Regions from separate parts of the Pseudomonas sp. P4_B4 genome, predicted to be linked through region 1. Evidence: predicted binding sites of a transcription regulator. Region 1 holds the regulator's gene; each other region holds the start of a gene.
The links. Region 1 encodes FliA, which starts transcription of late flagellar genes. Its sites were predicted from a motif close to CTAAAGTTTNNNNNNNNNNNGCCGNTAA; they were not measured.
Positions count from the first base shown of each region.

Region 1 (4,683 bases):
CGGGCGGCGTTCGCGGACTTCGCTGAACATGCTGTTCACCGCGTCCAGCGCTTCGAGAACCACGTCCATCAGTTCCGAGTCGACGCGACGTTCACCCTTGCGCAGGATGTCGAACACGTTCTCGGCGATGTGGCAGCACTCCACCAGCTCGTTGAGCTGGAGGAAGCCGGCGCCCCCTTTTACAGTGTGAAAACCGCGAAAAATTGCATTGAGCAGATCCGCATCATCCGGACGGCTTTCCAGCTCGACCAGTTGCTCGGACAGTTGCTCTAGAATCTCGCCGGCCTCAACCAGGAAATCCTGAAGGATCTCTTCATCGGCGCCGAAGCTCATTAAGGGGATGCTCCTAACAGGTCTACCTAAAATCCAAGGCTGGATAGCAAATCGTCCACATCGTCCTGACCGGACACAACGTCTTCTCTTTTATCGGCATGAATCTGCGGACCTTCACCCTGAGATAGATGTTTTTGTGGATCTTTTTCTGCAAGCATCGCTTCGCGGTCATGTTCGATGCCCGCAAAGCGGTCCACCTGACTGGCCATCAGCACGAGCTTGAGCAGGTTGCTTTCAACTTCGGTGACCAACTGGGTCACACGCTTGATCACCTGGCCTGTGAGGTCCTGGTAATCCTGGGCGAGCAGGATGTCGTTGAGGTTGCCCGACACCGCGCGATTGTCCGTGCCGCTGCGCGCCAGGAACCCGTCGACCCGCCGGGCCAGTTCACGAAACTCTTGCGCGCCGACTTCGCGACGCATGAAGCGCCCCCAGTCCGCGCTCAACACCTTGGCTTCATCCGCCAGGCCATTGACCAGCGGCGTGGCACTTTCCACCAGATCCATGGTGCGGTTGGCCGCGGCCTCGGTCAGCTTGACCACATACCCCAGACGCTCGGTGGCGTCGGTGATCTGCGACACTTCTTCGGCTTGCGGCATGTGCGGGTCAATCTGGAAATTGACGATCGCGCTATGCAGTTCGCGAGTGAGCTTGCCCACTTCCTGATACAGGCCGCGGTCACGGGTCTGGTTGAGCTCATGGATCAATTGCACCGCGTCGCCGAACTTGCCTTTTTCAAGGCTGGCGACCAATTCGACGGCGTGTTTTTTCAGGGTCGATTCAAAATCGCCCAATGAAGTTTCGTTATTGCCCATAGCTCCCCCATGGCGCACTCATCAACCGATGCGTTCGAAAATCTTCTCGATTTTTTCTTTCAACGCCTGGGCCGTGAAGGGTTTGACCACATAGCCGTTAACGCCGGCCTGGGCCGCTTCGATGATCTGCTCACGCTTGGCTTCAGCGGTCACCATCAGCACCGGCAGGTGCTTGAGCTTTTCATCGGCACGCACATGGCGCAGCAGATCGATACCGGTCATGCCAGGCATGTTCCAGTCCGTTACCAGAAAGTCGATGCTTCCGCTGTTGAGCACCGGAATGGCGGTAGTGCCATCGTCGGCCTCGACGGTGTTGGTGAACCCAAGGTCACGCAGCAGGTTCTTGATGATCCGCCGCATCGTTGAGAAGTCATCAACGATGAGGATTTTCATGTTCTTGTCCAATTCGACCTCCAAGCAGTCTTAAACGCGCCCAGCACCTGGACACGCCATTTCAATCAATCCGGCAAAGCACTCGATGACTGTCTGGAGCACAACAGATCGCGACCGGCGCAGTTCAACACCACACCGGCCTCGTTCGCAGTGTCCCCCACACTGCCTTCAGCGCGCTCGCCACTCCCCCAAACGCCCCCGCAAACGGGCCGCGCACTGGCTGTGTAACTGGCTGACCCGAGATTCGCTGACCCCAAGGACCTCACCGATTTCCTTGAGGTTCAACTCTTCGTCGTAGTACAGCGCCAACACCAGTCGCTCACGCTCCGGCAAATTGGCAATCGCATCTGCCAGCGCAGCCTGGAAGCGTTCATCTTCCAGGTCGCGTGACGGCTCGATATGAGCACTCGCCCCATCCTCGTGCAGCCCTTCGTGTTCGCCGTCCTGCAACAGATCGTCGAAACTGAACAGCCGGCTGCCCAGGGTGTCGTTCAAAATCCCGTAGTAATCGTCGAGACTCAATTGGAGTTCGGCCGCAACTTCGTGATCTTTAGCATCACGACCGGTTTTCGCTTCAATCGAGCGAATGGCGTCGCTGACCATGCGTGTATTGCGGTGAACCGAACGTGGCGCCCAGTCCCCCTTACGCACTTCATCGAGCATGGCGCCGCGGATTCGAATGCCCGCGTACGTCTCGAAACTGGCGCCTTTGCTGGCGTCATACTTGGTCGACACCTCAAGCAGGCCGATCATCCCGGCCTGGATCAGGTCTTCGACCTGGACACTGGCCGGCAGGCGCGCCAACAAGTGGTAGGCAATGCGTTTAACCAGCGGCGCGTAACGCTCGATCAGCTCGTACTGCGCATCACGCGCCGATGTTTTGTAGAGGTTGTAACCGCTTGCCGTCATAGAACCGGTCCTGCTGTCTGCTGCACGAGGCGCTCGACGAAAAATTCCAGGTGCCCGCGCGGGTTGGCAGGCAGCGGCCAGGTATCGACCTTCTGTGCGATCGCCTTGAATGCCAGCGAGCACTTGGAACGCGGGAAGGCCTCGTAGACGGCGCGCTGCTTCTGCACCGCCTTGCGCACGCTTTCGTCGTAGGGCACCGCGCCGACGTATTGCAGGGCGACGTCGAGGAAGCGATCCGTGACCTTGGTCAACTTGGCGAACAGGTTGCGCCCTTCCTGCGGGCTCTGGGCCATGTTGGCCAGGACGCGGAAGCGGTTCATGCCGTAGTCACGGTTAAGCAATTTGATCAATGCGTAGGCGTCAGTGATCGAGGTCGGCTCGTCGCACACCACCAGCAGCACTTCCTGGGCTGCGCGAACGAAACTGACTACCGAGTCACCAATGCCCGCCGCGGTGTCGATCACCAATACGTCGAGGTTGTCGCCGATATCGCTGAAGGCCTGGATCAGGCCGGCGTGTTGCGCGGGGCTCAGATGCACCATGCTCTGAGTGCCGGATGCGGCCGGAACGATACGGATACCGCCGGGGCCCTGCAGCAGTACATCGCGCAGTTCGCAGCGGCCCTCGATCACGTCGGCCAGGGTACGTTTGGGTGTCAGGCCCAGCAGAACGTCAACGTTCGCCAGTCCCAGGTCGGCGTCCAACAGCATGACGCGCCGGCCAAGCTCAGCCAGAGCCAGGGACAAGTTCACTGACACATTAGTTTTCCCGACGCCACCTTTGCCGCCGGTCACCGCGATCACCTGTACGGGATGCATGCTGCCCATGTTATTTCTTTACCTTGTCTTGCATAGACGGAGGCCACATTACTGGCTGCGCGTTCACAAACGGAACAATGCATGGCAGACCATCGATGTAGGTACAAAAACTGTTCATTACTACCTTAGCCAACCTGCTTGGTTTGGCTGTGGTAAATATCAGCGAACATGTCAGCCATGGCTTCTTCGCTGGGTTCTTCCTGCATTTGCACGCTGACGGCGCGACTGACCAACTGATGACGGCGCGGCAGATGGAGATCATCCGGAATCCGCGGGCCATCGGTCAGGTAGGCCACCGGCAGCTCATGACTGATGGCCAGGCTCAACACCTCGCCCAGACTAGCCGTTTCATCCAGTTTAGTCAGGATGCAGCCAGCGAGCCCACAACGCTTGTAACTGTGATAAGCGGCGGTTAGAACCTGTTTCTGGCTGGTGGTTGCCAGAACCAGATAATTTTTCGAGCGGATGCCTCGACCGGCCAGGCTTTCGAGCTGCATGCGCAGGGCCGGGTCGCTGGCCTGCAGGCCGGCGGTATCGATCAGTACCACGCGCTTGCGCAGCAAGGGTTCCAGCGCCTGCACCAGCGACTGGCCCGGATCGACGTGGGTCACCGACACGTTGAGTATGCGCCCCAGGGTCTTGAGCTGCTCCTGGGCACCGATGCGGAAGCTGTCCATGCTCACCAGCGCAATGTTCTGCGCGCCGTACTTGAGCACGTAACGGGCAGCCAGCTTGGCCAGGGTGGTGGTCTTGCCCATGCCGGCTGGGCCTACCATGGCGATCACACCGCCCTCTTCCAGCGGCTCGATTTCCGGTGTCACGATCATGCGCGCCAGGTGCGCCAGCAACATGCGCCAGGCCTGACGAGGCTCTTCGATATCGGTGATCATCGTCAAAAGGTCGCGCGACAGCGGGCCGGACAGGCCGATGCGTTGCAGGCGACGCCAGAGGTTGGCCTGGTCCGGACGGCTGCCCTGCAGCTGATTCCAGGCCAGCGAGCCGAGTTGGACTTCCATGAGTTCGCGCAGGCTGTTGAGTTCGAAACGCATCGAGTCGAACGCGCGCGGGTCCACGCCAGTGGAGGCTGGTGCAGCAGCCGGTGCGGGGCGACGGGGTTCGGCGTACGTTGGTTCGATCAACGGCTCGGCTGCGGTGAGCGGCAAGCCGGCGAACAACTGGCGATTGGTCGCATTGTCGCTCTCGCCGTCGCCACGCAGGCTCAGTTCGGCCTGGGCAGTGACGATCCGCGACTGAGTCTTGCGCAGCTCGTCTTCGAGTTCCATGTTCGGAACCCGCGGTGCCAGCGCCGACAACTTGTAATCCAGTGCAGCCGTCAGTTCGACACCTCCTGCGATCCGGCGGTTGCCAATGATGGCGGCATCAGCGCCCAGCTCATCGCGAACCAGCTTCATGGC
Region 1 covers NZ_JBFUHS010000015.1:7,962-12,644, reverse strand. Annotated here, with positions in the region: gene AC1DVE_RS16725 (chemotaxis protein CheA) at 1-333, opposite strand, end outside; gene AC1DVE_RS16720 (protein phosphatase CheZ) at 360-1,148, opposite strand; gene AC1DVE_RS16715 (chemotaxis response regulator CheY) at 1,170-1,541, opposite strand; gene fliA (RNA polymerase sigma factor FliA) at 1,710-2,450, opposite strand; gene fleN (flagellar synthesis regulator FleN) at 2,447-3,277, opposite strand; gene flhF (flagellar biosynthesis GTPase FlhF) at 3,394-4,683, opposite strand, start outside.

Region 2 (4,683 bases), on a different contig from region 1:
CCAGACCAACTGGGCAGCGAGAAAAACCCCGAGCCCCATGCCGACGATGCCCCACACCACCGTCATAATGGCGAATTGGCGGACCACCTTGTAGTTGTAGGCGGTACTGATAGAAGTGTTCATGGTTCCCCATCCACGGTTCAGCCGAAGTGAGCGCACTCGCGCAAGGCAGCGCACCCTTCGGCCGGAGTTATAGGCAGACTAAAAGCGAGGCAAGCATGGACAAAGGGCACAAGGCCGGTATTGACGGGGATCAATGGGCGCAGTGCGTGCGGGATCATGGTTGGTTGTGGAATGCCGCGACTGGCAAGGCTGCGGCGACGCTGATCCTCGCCCATGGCGCCGGCGCACCGATGGACAGTGACTGGATGAACGACATGGCTGCACGCCTCGCCGCGCAAGGCGTCAACGTGTTGCGCTTCGAGTTTCCCTATATGGCACAGCGGCGCCTCGATGGCGGCAAACGCCCGCCGAACCCGGCACCGAAACTGCTGGAATGCTGGCGTGAGGTGTATGCCCAGGTGCGACGCCATGTCACTGGGCCGCTGGCCATTGGTGGCAAGTCCATGGGCGGGCGGATGGCCAGTTTGCTCGCGGATGAATTGGGTGCGCATGCGCTGGTGTGCCTGGGGTATCCGTTTTATGCGGTAGGCAAACCGGAGAAGCCAAGGGTTGAGCATTTGGCCGGGCTGAAGACGCGAACCTTGATCGTGCAAGGTGAGCGCGATGCGTTGGGCAATCGCGAGGCGGTCGAGGGTTATGCGCTATCGCCGGGTATCGAGGTGTTCTGGCTGGTGGCGGGGGATCATGACTTGAAGCCGTTGAAGGCTTCAGGGTTTAGTCATGAGCAGCATGTGGCGGCAGCGGCGCAGAAGGTGGCTTCATTTCTTCAGTGAATTCTTCATTGCCTTTCATGGCCTCATCGCGAGCAGGCTCGCTCCTACATTGGATCTACGGTGGGCACAGATTTTTGTGTCGACAACGATCAACTGTAGGAGTGAGCCTGCTTGCGATGAGGCACTCCTGGGCAACATCACTTTCACAGGCTCAATAAAAAACCCGGAAGCTCTTACTGTCCGGGTTTTTGTCATTCCCGCCTCTATCAGCGGTTAAACCGCTCCACCAACGAATACTGGGTATTGGCAGTCTTGGTCAGCTCTTCACTCAGCAACGCCGAGTTCTGCGCCTGTTCCGCGGTCTGGTCCGCCAACTCAGAAATGTTGCTGATGTTGCGGCTGATTTCTTCGGCCACGGCGCTTTGCTCTTCGGTTGCGGCGGCGATCTGGGTGGTCATGTCGGTGATGTTGGCCACCGCTTCGCTGATCCCCACCAGTGCCTGGTCCGCTTCCAGTACCCGCGCCACGCCTTCTTCCGCCTGGCGATGCCCGGCTTCCATGGTTTGCACCGCGGTGCCGGCGGTTTGTTGCAGTTTGGCGATCAGCGCGTGAATCTGCCCGGTGGACTCGCTGGTGCGTTGCGCCAGTTGACGGACTTCGTCGGCCACCACCGCAAAACCACGACCCATCTCGCCAGCACGGGCCGCTTCGATGGCAGCGTTCAGGGCCAGCAGGTTGGTCTGGTCGGCGATGCCTTTGATCACGTCGACCACGCCACCGATTTCGTTGCTGTCCTTGGCCAGTTGGGTCACGGTCACGCCGGTTTCACCGACGACTACCGACAGGCGCTGGATGGCTTCGCGGGTTTCCCCGGCGATGTCACGACCACGACCGGTCAGGCGATTGGCTTCCTGGGTGGCGTCGGCGGTGCGTTGCACGTGGCTGGCGACTTCCTGGGTGGTAGCGGCCATCTGGTTGACCGCGGTGGCCACTTGTTCGGTCTCGACCCGTTGACGTTCCAGGCCGCTGGAGCTGTTGTGCGCCAGGGCATCGGATTGCCTGGCCTGATCGGTCAGGTGTTCGGCCGTGTCCTGCAGGCGCGTCAGGCAGGTTTTCAGGCGTGCTTCCTGACTGAGGATGGACATTTCCAGACGCGCCTGGGCGCCGCGACTGTCGGTGTACATCTGGGCGATCAACGGATCGGAGGTGGTCTGCTCGGCCAGGCGCAGCAAACGCTTGAGGCCACGCTGTTGCCACTGGAGGCCCATCAGGCCCAGCGGCACCGAAAGACCCGCAGCCAGGGCAAACCCCCAATGGGAGTTCAGGGAGGCACCGATCATGAAGCTCAATTGGCTGACCAGGATGAACGGCAGCCAGTCCTGCAGGATCGGCAACCATTTATCCGAGGAGGGAATGGCCGACTTGCCTTGGTTGATGCGTTGGTAGAGCGCTTCGGCGCGGCGGATCTGTTCGGCGCTGGGCTTGACCCGCACCGACTCGTAACCGATCACCTGATTGCCTTCGAAGATCGGTGTCACATAGGCGTTCACCCAGTAATGATCACCGGTCTTGCAGCGATTCTTGACAATGCCCATCCATGGCAAGCCTTGTTTCAGCGTGTCCCACATGTGGGCGAACACCGCGACCGGGACGTCGGGGTGACGGACCAGGTTGTGCGGTGCACGGATCAGCTCCTCTCGGGAATACCCGCTGATCTCGACGAAAGCGTCGTTACAGTAGGTGATCATGCCCTTGGCATCGGTGGTGGAAATCAACCGTTGCTGAGCCGGGAAGGTCCGCTCGCGTTGTGTAATAGGCTGGTTGTTACGCATGGCTTTTTTAATCCGCAAGGCTTTCAAGTGCTGTATCGGCAAGGCCGGCGGATTGTTGAGATTATTTTTCGATAGTCAGCGATGCGTCGCAAAATGACCCTTGCGTCAGCCGGCGAGCATCGGATAGGTGAACAGGCCGAAGTGCAGCAGGTTCAAGCCAAAGTGGCTGGCAATGGCGGCGCCCAGCCCGCCGAATCGGTAGGCCAGGCCATAACCGACCCCGGCCAGCGTTGCCAGCAATACCCACTGCCATCCCGCGCCAACATGGGCCAGGCCGAAGATCAATGATGCCAGCAGCAGGGCGAGGTGTTCACCGTGGGGCCGGTCTTTGAGGTACCGGCTCAGGCCGCCCTGGATGTAGCCACGGAACAGCGCTTCTTCGACCAGCGTCACCAGCAGCAGATTGTTCAGTAACCACAGCCAGGCTTGATCCGGCCATTTCGGCGCCCAGGCGATTACGCCCAGCAACAACGCGCCACCCAACGCCAGCACGGCGCTCAAGGTCAATGCCAGTGCGGTGGCATACAGCGATAGCCGAAGCGAACGGCGGCCGACAATCCACGGACAAACCAGTAACAGCCAGAAGCCGATCAGCGGTTTGTCCAGATTCAGGTGCATGGCGAATGACACGGCATTATCGGTAAAACGTTGGGGATCGATACCGCGACCGTTGTAGAAACCGGGTAGCCAATGCGTCGCCAGGGCCAGAGCCAGGACGATGAACAGTCCGTGGCCGAGGTAGCGGACAAAAGGGATCTCGCGCTGGCGAACCGCTGCGCCAGCGACCAGCAACAAGAACACCGAGATTGCCGAGAGCCAGCCGAGATGGCCGTAGGTCAGCGCCAGACCGTAGCCGAAGGAAAGCAGGGCCAGAAGCATCCATGGCAGGGCAATCATTTGAAGTCCTTAGAGATGTAGAGCTTTTGTGGCGAGGGCTGCGATTATAAGCAGAGCTCAAACAAAAACACCGCCCGAAGGCGGTGTTTGTGTCAGTCGTCCGTTACGAAGCGATCAACTGCCGCAACACGTAATGCAGAATCCCCCCCGACTTGAAGTACTCAACCTCATTGAGCGTATCGATGCGGCACAACACCTCGACTTTTTCGCTGCTGCCGTCTTCGCGAGTGATGACCAGCGTCAGGTTCATCCGTGGCGTCAACTCGACGCCGGTCAAGCCGAGGATGTCCAGGGTTTCACTGCCGTTGAGCTTCAGGCTCTTGCGGTTCTGATCCAGCTTGAACTGCAGCGGCAGCACGCCCATGCCCACCAGGTTGGAGCGGTGAATCCGTTCGAAGCTTTCGGCGATGACCGCTTTCACCCCCAGCAGATTGGTGCCTTTGGCCGCCCAGTCGCGACTCGAACCGGTGCCGTATTCCTGGCCGGCGAACACCACCAGCGGCGTGCCTGAAGCCTGATAACGCATGGCGGCGTCGTAGATCGGCATTTTCTCGCCGGTGGGAATGTAGCGGGTGTTGCCGCCTTCTTCGCCGCCGAGCATTTCGTTGCGTATGCGGATGTTGGCGAAGGTGCCGCGCATCATCACTTCATGGTTGCCACGCCGCGAGCCGTAGGAGTTGAAGTCCCGGGGCTCCACGCCTTTGTCGCGCAGGTATTGCCCTGCCGGGCTGTCGGCCTTGATGTTGCCGGCCGGGGAGATGTGGTCGGTGGTCACCGAGTCGCCGAGCAGAGCGAGGATCCTGGCGCCGTTGACATCCTTGACCACGGGCGGCGGGCCGCCGATGTCGTCGAAGAACGGCGGGTGCTGGATGTAAGTCGAGTCGTCCTGCCAGACGTAGGTCGCCGCCTGCGGAACCTTGATCGCCTGCCATTGCGCGTCACCGGCAAACACTTCGGCGTATTCCTTGTGGAACATGGCGGTGCTGACCTGATTCACGGCGTCGGCAATTTCTTTGCTGCTTGGCCAAATGTCCCGCAGGTAAACCGGTTTGCCGTCCTTGTCATCGCCCAACGGCTCGCGGCTGAGGTCGGTGCGCACGGTACCCGCCAGCGCGTAG
Region 2 covers NZ_JBFUHS010000002.1:97,940-102,622, forward strand. Annotated here, with positions in the region: gene ccoN (cytochrome-c oxidase, cbb3-type subunit I) at 1-123, opposite strand, end outside; gene AC1DVE_RS02725 (alpha/beta family hydrolase) at 219-896, shown strand; gene AC1DVE_RS02730 (methyl-accepting chemotaxis protein) at 1,103-2,668, opposite strand; gene AC1DVE_RS02735 (lysostaphin resistance A-like protein) at 2,774-3,565, opposite strand; gene acnA (aconitate hydratase AcnA) at 3,669-4,683, opposite strand, start outside.
Region 2: a site for FliA is predicted at 2,701-2,728, ahead of AC1DVE_RS02730 (methyl-accepting chemotaxis protein). Genes of this name have one in related genera too.

Region 3 (4,683 bases), on a different contig from region 1:
TCACTTCTTTGTCTTTGCTGATCCCGAGTTGTTCGAGGATCTGCGGCATGTCGGTGCGGATGCGCAGCTGGCGCGTCTGATCCATGCCGGCGGTCCATTCGAAATTGACCGCGCCGGGAATGTGCCCGCCCTTGGCTGCCAGGACTTTCTCGCCGGAGTACTCCAGCGGCCCGCGTGCATCCCAGATCGCCAGGTCGGCGGCGCCGAGACGGCTTTGCAAGTATTCGCGAGTGGCGGTGGGTTCGTCGTGCAAGGTCAGTGAAACCGGGCCACCCACGGGTGGCGGGATCTGGATCGACATGGGCGAACCTTCAGCCAGCCAGGCCGGTAGGCCACCGTCGACATAGTGGTACTTGCTGTGGCCGATGACATCCAGCAGCCAGATGAAGCGCCCGGCCCAACCGCCGCCTTCGTCGTCATACACCACGTAGACCGCGTCGGGGTTGTGTCCCAGCTCACCAAACAGCGTTTCGAGTGCTGCCAGCGGGGGCATCAGTCCAGGGGCGGGGGGCTGGCCGAGCTGCGTGCGCTTCGGATCGACAAAGCGCGCGCCGGGAATGTGCCCTTCGGCGTAGCGGGCGGCACTGGTCAAGTCCACCAGAATCAGTTCGCGGGCGTCGAGGCGAGGGAGCAAGTCGCTCGGCTCGATCACCAGCGGCAAGCCAGAGAAGTCAGACATGTGAGGTCTCCAGAGCACAAAAGGGAGGATTGTAACGTAGCTTATTGGCCTCGGTGGCTAAAGCTGTGCAGGGCTTTCTCGATGCACTGCGCGGTTTTGCCGAAGGCCTGTACGGAAATTTCCGAAAACGGCCCGCCGCCTTGATCCGCCACGACGATCATGATCACCCTTCCATTGTTGACTAGCGAACGCAGCAGCAAGTGTTCGCCGCTGAACTGTGAGCGCAGGCTGTTGGGCAGCAGGGCCGAGAATTGCGCGTTGTTGGCTGGCGTCAGGCGCACCTGGGCCTGTTGCGCGAGCAGGCGCTGCAACACGTTGCTCTGGCTGACCACGAAGTTCAGCCCGGCCGCTTCCTTCGGCAGCCCGGCCGTCTGGTGCACGCGCAGGTTGGCGTGGGTACGGTCGGCCATCAGGATCATCACCCGACGCATGCCGCAGGCCACGAGGGCGTCCCGGGCGGCGATGGTCAAGTGCATGGCGTTGGTGAAGCGACTCGGCTCGACCAGCAATTCGGCGCATTGCTTGCGCCACGTTGCCAGCTCTTCGGCGCTCGGTGCCGCCGCCGGCAGCAAGCCTGCGTGGACACGGTTCAAGCCCCACGGCCAGATCAGCGATTCGGCAGGGTGCCAGAGGTCGGGCATGGCGTGATGGCGGGCGCTGTTGGCGGCTTGCTGGTGCAATTGTTGCTGCAGCTCGTCCATCGGCATTTGCAGGTAAAGGCTGGTCAGGTACTGCCAGCGCTCACTGTGCGGGCTGTCCCAGGCGTGTTGTGCCGACAGCGCCAGACCGTTGGCCAGCAGCACCGTATTGGCCGGTTGATTGAGCCAGCGACGCAGGGTCGGATCGTCATCGAGGCGGTTCTGCTGGCGCAGTGGATGCTCGCTGTCACGGGCGATGCGCAGGACTTTCACCAGTTCGCGCTGTTCAGTGAGCAACAGTCGATAGCCCTGCTGCACCCAGATCGGCAAGCGCCAGATCTCCACCAGTGCCTGGCCGATGTCCAGCAGGCGCACACCAAACAGTTGCTGTTCGACTTTGCGTGCCGACTCACCTTTATGGATGACCCGCAGCTCCCAGTCTTCGAGCAGTTTTGGATGGGTCAGCGCCAGCGGCCACAGGGGCGAAAGAAACAGCAGGCTGCCCCAGTGGATGTCCTGCCACAGGCGCGCCAGGCGACTGGCAAAAAAGCCGTTGGCCTGTTGCGTGGCGTGCTGGCTGATCATCTGCAACTGACGCAGGGCTTTGGGAATCTCGGACTGGGGTTCGGCGGGCAGGCGCGCGAGCAGCTCTTCGGTGCGCTTCAGACCGAGGCGGTTGATCGCAATTTCAAGGTTTTCCGCAGGCTCGGTCATGCTGCCATGGGTATGCCGGTTGGCTTCGCGAATCACGCTCAAGGCCAGGGCCGGACTGCCTTGCATCAAGTCGGCGATGTCGCGTAGCGAGCTGCGATTGTCGCCGATGGCCTTGCAGACCCGGTCGTGGCTGGCTTGCGGAACCGGCAGGCGTACGCCATCGAGAAGCTTGACCCAGCCTTCGAGAGTGGTCGGTTTCGGGGTTGTAACGTTCGTTTCGTTAACCATGGTGGGAGGCGATCATCGTCAACATTACCTATGCCCGGATGGGGTCAAATCAGTTTTTCGCCTGAACTGGCTATAGTCTGGCGCAGTTTTGCCGATAAGGAGAAGAAGAGATTTTTTAACTTCCGAATATGACCTTGAACCCGACTCAGTAAGTGCTCTCCTAACCTATGGCTAAAATTATCGGCATCATCGTCGTATTCGCGAGCGTGCTCGGCGGATACGTGCTTTCCCACGGCAAGATTGCCGCCCTGATCCAGCCTTTTGAGGTCATGATCATCGGCGGCGCCGCCCTCGGCGCATTTTTGCAGGCCAACCCCGGCTACATGACGATGCACGTGCTCAAGAAGTCCCTGAGCATGTTTGGTTCGCGTTTCAACCACGGCTTCTATCTGGAAGTGCTGGGCCTGATCTACGAGATCCTCAACAAGAGCCGCCGCGAAGGCATGATGGCCATCGAAGGCGACATCGAAGATGCCGCCGCGAGCCCGATCTTCGCCAAGTACCCGACGGTTCTCAAGGACGAGCGCATGACCGCGTTCATCTGCGATTACCTGCGCATCATGTCCTCCGGCAACATGGCCCCGCACGAGCTGGAAGGCTTGTTCGACATGGAACTGTTCAGCCTTAAGGAAGACCTGGAACACCCATCCCACGCCGTGAACGGCATCGCCGACGCCATGCCCGGTTTCGGTATTGTCGCGGCGGTACTGGGGATCGTGGTGACCATGGCTTCGCTGGGTGAGGGCGATCAGAAGTCCATCGGCCTGCACGTGGGTGCGGCACTGGTGGGTACCTTCTTCGGTATTCTCGCCGCCTACGGCTTCTTCGGCCCGCTGGCCCATTCCCTGGCCCACGATGCCAAGGAAGAGCTGAACGTCTACGAAGCCATCAAGGCCTCGCTGGTAGCTTCGGCTTCCGGCATGCCGCCATCGCTGGCCGTGGAGTTCGGACGCAAGGTGCTGTACCCGGCGCACCGTCCAAGCTTCGCCGAGCTGGAACAAGCGGTTCGCGGTCGATAAGCCATGGAAAATAACCAGCCGATAATCATCAAGCGCGTCAAGCGCATCGCCGGCGGGCACCACGGGGGCGCGTGGAAAATCGCCTTCGCCGACTTCGCCACGGCGATGATGGCGTTCTTTCTGGTGTTGTGGCTGCTGTCCACCGCCACGCCGGAACAGAAGATTGCCATCGCCGGTTACTTCAAGGACCCGATCGGCTTTTCCGAAAGCGGCACGCCGTACATCATCGATCTGGGCGGCACGCCGACCCTGGCGCCGGAAAACACCCTCAACCCCGAGGTGAAGTCCCAGCCACAACCGGACAAGGTCACCATCGATACCGACCAGGTTGAAGGCATGGCCGAGCAGGTCGAGAAAGAACGCCTCGAGCTGTTGCTGCAAGAGCTGCAGAACAAGGTCGAAGAGAACCCGCAGCTGCAGAAGTTCAAGGATCAGATCCTGTTCGAAATCACGCCGGACGGCCTGCGTATCCAGATCATGGACGCGGAAAACCGCCCGATGTTCGACTCGGGTTCAGCCCGTCTGAAGCCGTATTTCGAAGACATCCTGCTGGCCATGGCCGACACCATCAAGGCGGTGCCGAACAAGATCAGCATCAGCGGCCACACCGATGCCAAGCCGTACACCGGCACCGGTGATTTCGGTAACTGGGAGCTTTCGGCCAACCGTGCCAACGCTGCACGGCGTGCGCTGGTGGCGGGCAGTTATCCGGATGCTCAGGTGGCGCGTGTGGTCGGCTATGCCTCGTCGGCGCTGTTCGATCGCGAGCATCCGTTCAACCCGGTGAACCGCCGTATCGACATCGTGGTGCTGACGAAGAAAGCCCAGCGAGCGATCGAAGGTTCGCAAGGGGCGGAGCCTGCTCCTGATGCACCGCAGGGTTCGGCCGCTCCGGGAGCCGTACCGGCTGCGCCAGTCGACCCGAACGCGTTGCCGGCGGACAAGGAACCTCTGCCGGCTCACGAGCTTCGTGAACGTCTGAACCTGTTTGATGGCCCGGCGCCGAAACCGGGTGAGCCAGCCAAACCGGCTGAACCGCCTAAGCAGTGACCGACAAAAAAGCCGACAGCGATGTCGGCTTTTTTGTGTCTATTTCGTGCCTGTGTCTCCGAGTGCTTTGTGTCTGCCTGGTAGCTGTAGGAACGATCTGAAGTTTTTCGCCAAGGTTCTCAGTCGTGCACGAATCTGTCTATAGTTCAGCCGTTGCCGCTCACGCAGTGACCGATCTTAGCCGGTCGAATCAAAGAGGGAATCTCATCCAATTGATTGGAGTTAGACCTATGGCTAAGTACCACCTTCTGCAAGGCAACCTCAGCGTCGGTCCGACGCTGTACATCGATACCGAAGCACGTGCTTCCGATCTTCTTGAAACTGCCGTCCACCGAATCAAAGCTGCACGCAATTT
Region 3 covers NZ_JBFUHS010000004.1:126,140-130,822, forward strand. Annotated here, with positions in the region: gene rhdA (thiosulfate sulfurtransferase) at 1-679, opposite strand, end outside; gene AC1DVE_RS06855 (HDOD domain-containing protein) at 721-2,259, opposite strand; gene motA (flagellar motor stator protein MotA) at 2,427-3,278, shown strand; gene motB (flagellar motor protein MotB) at 3,282-4,328, shown strand; gene AC1DVE_RS06870 (hypothetical protein) at 4,559-4,683, shown strand, end outside.
Region 3: a site for FliA is predicted at 2,330-2,357, ahead of motA (flagellar motor stator protein MotA). Genes of this name have one in related genera too.

Region 4 (4,683 bases), on a different contig from region 1:
CAACGGCTTCAACCTTGGGCTGATCCTGTTTGGCAGTGACAATCGGCGCTGCGCTCTGCGGCGCAACGGCCGGATAAGACAGGTTCAACTTGACGCTCATGTCCATGCTAAATCTCCTCATCACGGAAAAGACGAAAGGGCACGTAAACGCGCCCTTCCGTCAGTCACCAAGCGCTGGAATTACTGAAGCAGCTTCAGTACAGCGGATGGCAGCTGGTTAGCCTGGGACAGGATCGCGGTGGAAGCCTGTTGCAGGGTTTGTTGCTTGGTCAGCTGAGCAGTTTCCGACGCGAAGTCGACGTCCTGGATCACGCCACGAGCAGCGGTGGAGTTGTCCGAGATGCTGCGCAGGTTGGCCACGGTGCTATCGAAACGGTTTTGTACAGCACCGAGGTCAGCACGCTGGGAGTCGATGTTGGCGATGGCCTGGGTGATCACGTCAACAGCGTTTTGCGCGTTGGTGGCAGTGGTCACGTCAGTGTTGTTGACGGTAGTTTTAGCCGAGCTGACGGTAGTACCGGCAGCAACGAACAGACCGGTTGCACCAGCACCGCTCAGCGAGTAGCTGTTGGTGGAGTTCAGCGATACTGCACCGGTAACCTGGATTGGACCAGCAGCGGCAGCAACACCAGTACCGTAGGCACCAGCACCGTTTTTGGCAGCAACGGTGATACCAGCGATTGCGCCGGCGTCACCAGTGTCCAGAGTGATGTTTTCACCGGTGTCGGACTTGATTTGCAGGTTGTTGGTGGTGGCGTTGTAGTTAACGCTGATACCCAGCTTGGCAGCGTTGGACTTCAGTTGGTCAGCCAGGCCAGCAGTGTCTGTAACACCAACCATGTTGACTGCGGTGCCGCTGCCTACCTTGATGGAGAAGTTGGCGCTGGCTGGAGTAGCGGCCAGGATCGCAGCGGTGTTTACAGTGAACTGGGCTTCAGTGCTGGCAGTAGCCGACAGGCCACCGATAGCGCCGTTCAGTTGAGCAGCGGTAGCCTTGGCAGACTGGCCGGCAGCAACAGTTACGCTAGCGGTCTGGCCACCACCAGTGATAGCCAGAGCACCGCCGGCAACACCGGTAGCGCTTGGCGCGATGGCCACGGACTTCAGCTGCTGGGAACCGATGTTGTTAGCCGATACGTCGCCCAGAGTCATGTTGATGGTCTGGTTGGCGTTGGCGCCCACTTGGAACTGGGTAGTACCGAAGGAACCGTCCAGCAGGTTACGACCACCGAAGGTAGTGGTGGTAGCGATACGGGTCAGCTCAGCAGTCAGTGCGGTGTATTCAGCGTTGTTCGACTTACGGTCTTCGGCGCTAGGCGAGCCGTTCGCGGAAGCCAGGGCCAGGGTACGCATTTTCTGCAGGATGTTGGTGGATTCTTGCATCGCGCCTTCAGCAGTTTGCGCGATGGAGATACCGTCACCGGCGTTCTTGATAGCGGTCTGCAGGCCGTTGATCTGGCTGGTCAGACGGTTGGAAATTTGCAGGCCAGCAGCGTCATCTTTAGCGCTGTTGATACGCAGGCCGGAAGACAGGCGTTGCATCGAAGTTTGCAGAGCGTCAGACGAACGGGTCAGGTTCTTTTGAACGTTCAGCGATGCAAGGTTGGTGTTTACTGTTAAAGCCATGACGAAATCCTCGTTGGATGGATACTTCGGCTTCCGGCCCTGACATCCGTCGGGTTTGGCCTAGAGAACCTACGTAATAGTTATCGTCGTGAAGAGGCTTTGCTTGAGCGGTTTTTTGCAGATTTTTAGTGGCAGCGTGCCAGCCCTTTATTTTCAAGGCTTTACAGCCAGAAAATCGGCGCCATAAAAAAGCAAAACGCCCGGCAACTTACGTTACCGGGCGTTTTTTATGCCTGTATTCCAGCCATCAACCGCGATAGAGAATCGCCGAGCCCCACGATAGACCTACACCGAAGCCGCTGATGGCCACGCGCGTCCATTTCGAATCGAACACATGGTTTTGCAGCAGCAGCGGGATGCTGGAGGAAACCGTGTTGCCGGTTTCGAGCATGTCCTTGACGAACTTCTCCGGCTCACCTTCTTCGAAGCGGCGCGCTACGGCATCGACGATGGCCGCGCTGCCCTGGTGAATGCAGAAGGCATCGATGTCGCTGGCCTGCAAGTTCGACTCATCCAGCAGCTCATGCAAATGCGCCGGGACTTTCAACAAGGCGAAGTTGAAGACCTGGCGGCCATTCATGAAGAACACACCGTCGGTGACCTTCAGGTGCGGCGCGCCGGAACCGTCGGTGCCGAACTTCGACTTGCCCAACTGCCAGACAGCGTTTTCGCCCATCCAGGTCGCAGTGGCGGCATCGCCGAACAACATGGTGGTGTTGCGGTCTTCCGGGTCGACGATCTTCGAATACGGATCGGCGGTGATCAGCAGGCCGTTTTTCAGACCTGTCGCTTCCATAAAGCCTTTGATCGCGTAGATGCCGTACACATAGCCGGAACAGCCCAGGGAAATATCGAAAGCGGCGACATGGGTCGGCAGGCCCAGCTTGTCCTGAACGATCGCAGCGGTGTGCGGCAACCCTTCTTCATCACCGTTCTGGGTGACGACGATCAGGCAATCGATGGCTTCACGCTTGAGCTCGGGGCTGGCGGCGAACAGCGCATTGGCGGCTTCGACACACAGGTCGGACGTTTCCTGATCGGCATCCATACGCGGCAAAAACGCCGAACCGATCTTGCCGAGGATGAAGGTTTCGTCCTTGTCGAACTTTGCACCCTGGGCGTAGTTATCAACCCCGGCTGCCGGCACGTAACTCGCAATATTTTTTATGCCAATCATTATGGCTTCCCAATAATAAACAGCTGAACATCGCCGCTCGCTGAATCGAGGGCGTCTACAGTCAGGGCCTGGCATCGTCGGCGCTCAAGCAAACACCTTGAACAGTCCGCCACCTTTCACCGCCCGCAGACAGGATACAGTGAAGATGCGCGTTTTGACTGGCGGGTCACTCAGAGATCAGTGCTTTATTTGATTTTATGGTCCGGATCCCGCCCCACCCTGCTACGCGACGCGCCGAAAAAAGGCAAAAAAAAGCCAGCCCCCTATGAAAGGGACTGGCCGCGAGCGATCAAGACCGACTCAAAGCTTGTTGAACAGGCTCAACTGGGAAACCTTGGCGAACGCCAGTTGCGCGGCCTGCAGCATGGTTTGCTGCAAAGTCAGACGCGTCAGCACTTCCGCCGGGTCGGTATTCTTGATCGAGTTGCCGGTCGATTCGTTGATCAGGCGGGAGCTGGTGTTCTGATCAGTCTGCATGTCCATCACATTGCCCCGGGCACCGATCGCCCCACGCGCCAGGTCAACCTGGTTCTTGGAGTTGTTCAGGTTGGCAATGGCGGAAGCGACGGTGTCTTCCATAAAACGCTGGGCGACCGGGTTGCCTTGGGTCGGCGCGTCGAGCGCCGAACGCAGCTGGCTGATGGTATCGAGGACGTTCTGGGTCTGGTGTGTATTGACCGCGATATCAAACTGATCGCCTGCCGCCGGCGTCGACGGTGTGCCGCCCAAAGTGAAGCTGACACCCGCCGCCGTCGCCACGCCTGCCACTACAGTCCCGGTGGTAACCGGGGTACTGGTGCTGGTCAATGGGCGCGCGTACAGCTCAAAGGTCCCGGTACCGGTGAACTTCAGCACCGCCCCGCCTTCGGGGAAGAAGCTCTTGTAATCGGTGGCATTGGTCACCGCAGTCTGGGTAATGATCGCCGTCGATGGGTTGTTCGGGGCGCGGTTGGCGACGAAGCTGTCCGGCTTGGCCGTCAACTGGAAGCTGTGACCGGCGATCACGGCGTCGGCGCTGGCGGAGTCGGCAGGTGTGTCACCCGCCTGGAAAGTGATGTCCAGCTTAAAAGTCACACCACGGAAGTTGACGTCGGAACCGCCCTTGGCATTCGGATCAAATTTGCCACCACCGGTCGCTTCCGCCGTCACGTCATTACCCAGCGCATCGGTAATCACGAACTGGGTACTGCTGGTGAACGACATGGTGTAAGGCTGACCGTTGCGGAAACTCGCATCGAAGGCCGGACCGGAATTTACCAGTCCCGGGGACAAGTCCACCCGCCCGTCATTAACGGCAGGTGCTGTCATGGTGGTCGAACTGCGGGCGGCATTGATTGCCTGCTGGAAAACGTCCCAACCGGTATCGTTCAGGCCCAGGGACATCGAATCGCCGATCTTCAGTTCCAGCTGGGTCTGGTCGCCCTGATAGCTGTAGGTGCCGTCACTGTTGCGTACAAACGGCTGAGTGTTGTTACTCGCGCCGGAGAAAATGTACTTGCCGCTGGCATCCTTGCTGTTCATCAGGCTCAGCAATTGCTCTTCGGACTGCTTGAGTTCGGCGGCGATGGATTTACGGTCATCGTCGTTCAACGAACCGCCACCGGCTCGTATCGCCAACTCACTGACTTTTTGCAGCACGTTGTTGATGCTGTCCAGCACGCTCTCTTCCTGCGCCTGAGCGGTGTTCAACGCGCTGATGTTGGTGGTGTACTGCCCCAGCATGGCTTTTTGTTGCTCGAGTTGCAGCAACCGCGCCGCGCCGACAGGATCGTCCGCCGCGGTCTCGAGCTTCACGCCGCTGCTGGCCTGCTCGGCCGTCTTCATCACATTGTTGAGGTTGCGAGAATAGTTGGCGGCCGTCGTGGCGTAATACTGTGCTG
Region 4 covers NZ_JBFUHS010000009.1:16,880-21,562, forward strand. Annotated here, with positions in the region: gene AC1DVE_RS12215 (flagellar protein FlaG) at 1-106, opposite strand, end outside; gene AC1DVE_RS12220 (flagellin N-terminal helical domain-containing protein) at 181-1,626, opposite strand; gene AC1DVE_RS12225 (ketoacyl-ACP synthase III) at 1,874-2,803, opposite strand; gene AC1DVE_RS12230 (flagellar hook-associated protein 3) at 3,104-4,683, opposite strand, start outside.
Region 4: a site for FliA is predicted at 1,707-1,734, ahead of AC1DVE_RS12220 (flagellin N-terminal helical domain-containing protein). Genes of this name have one in related genera too.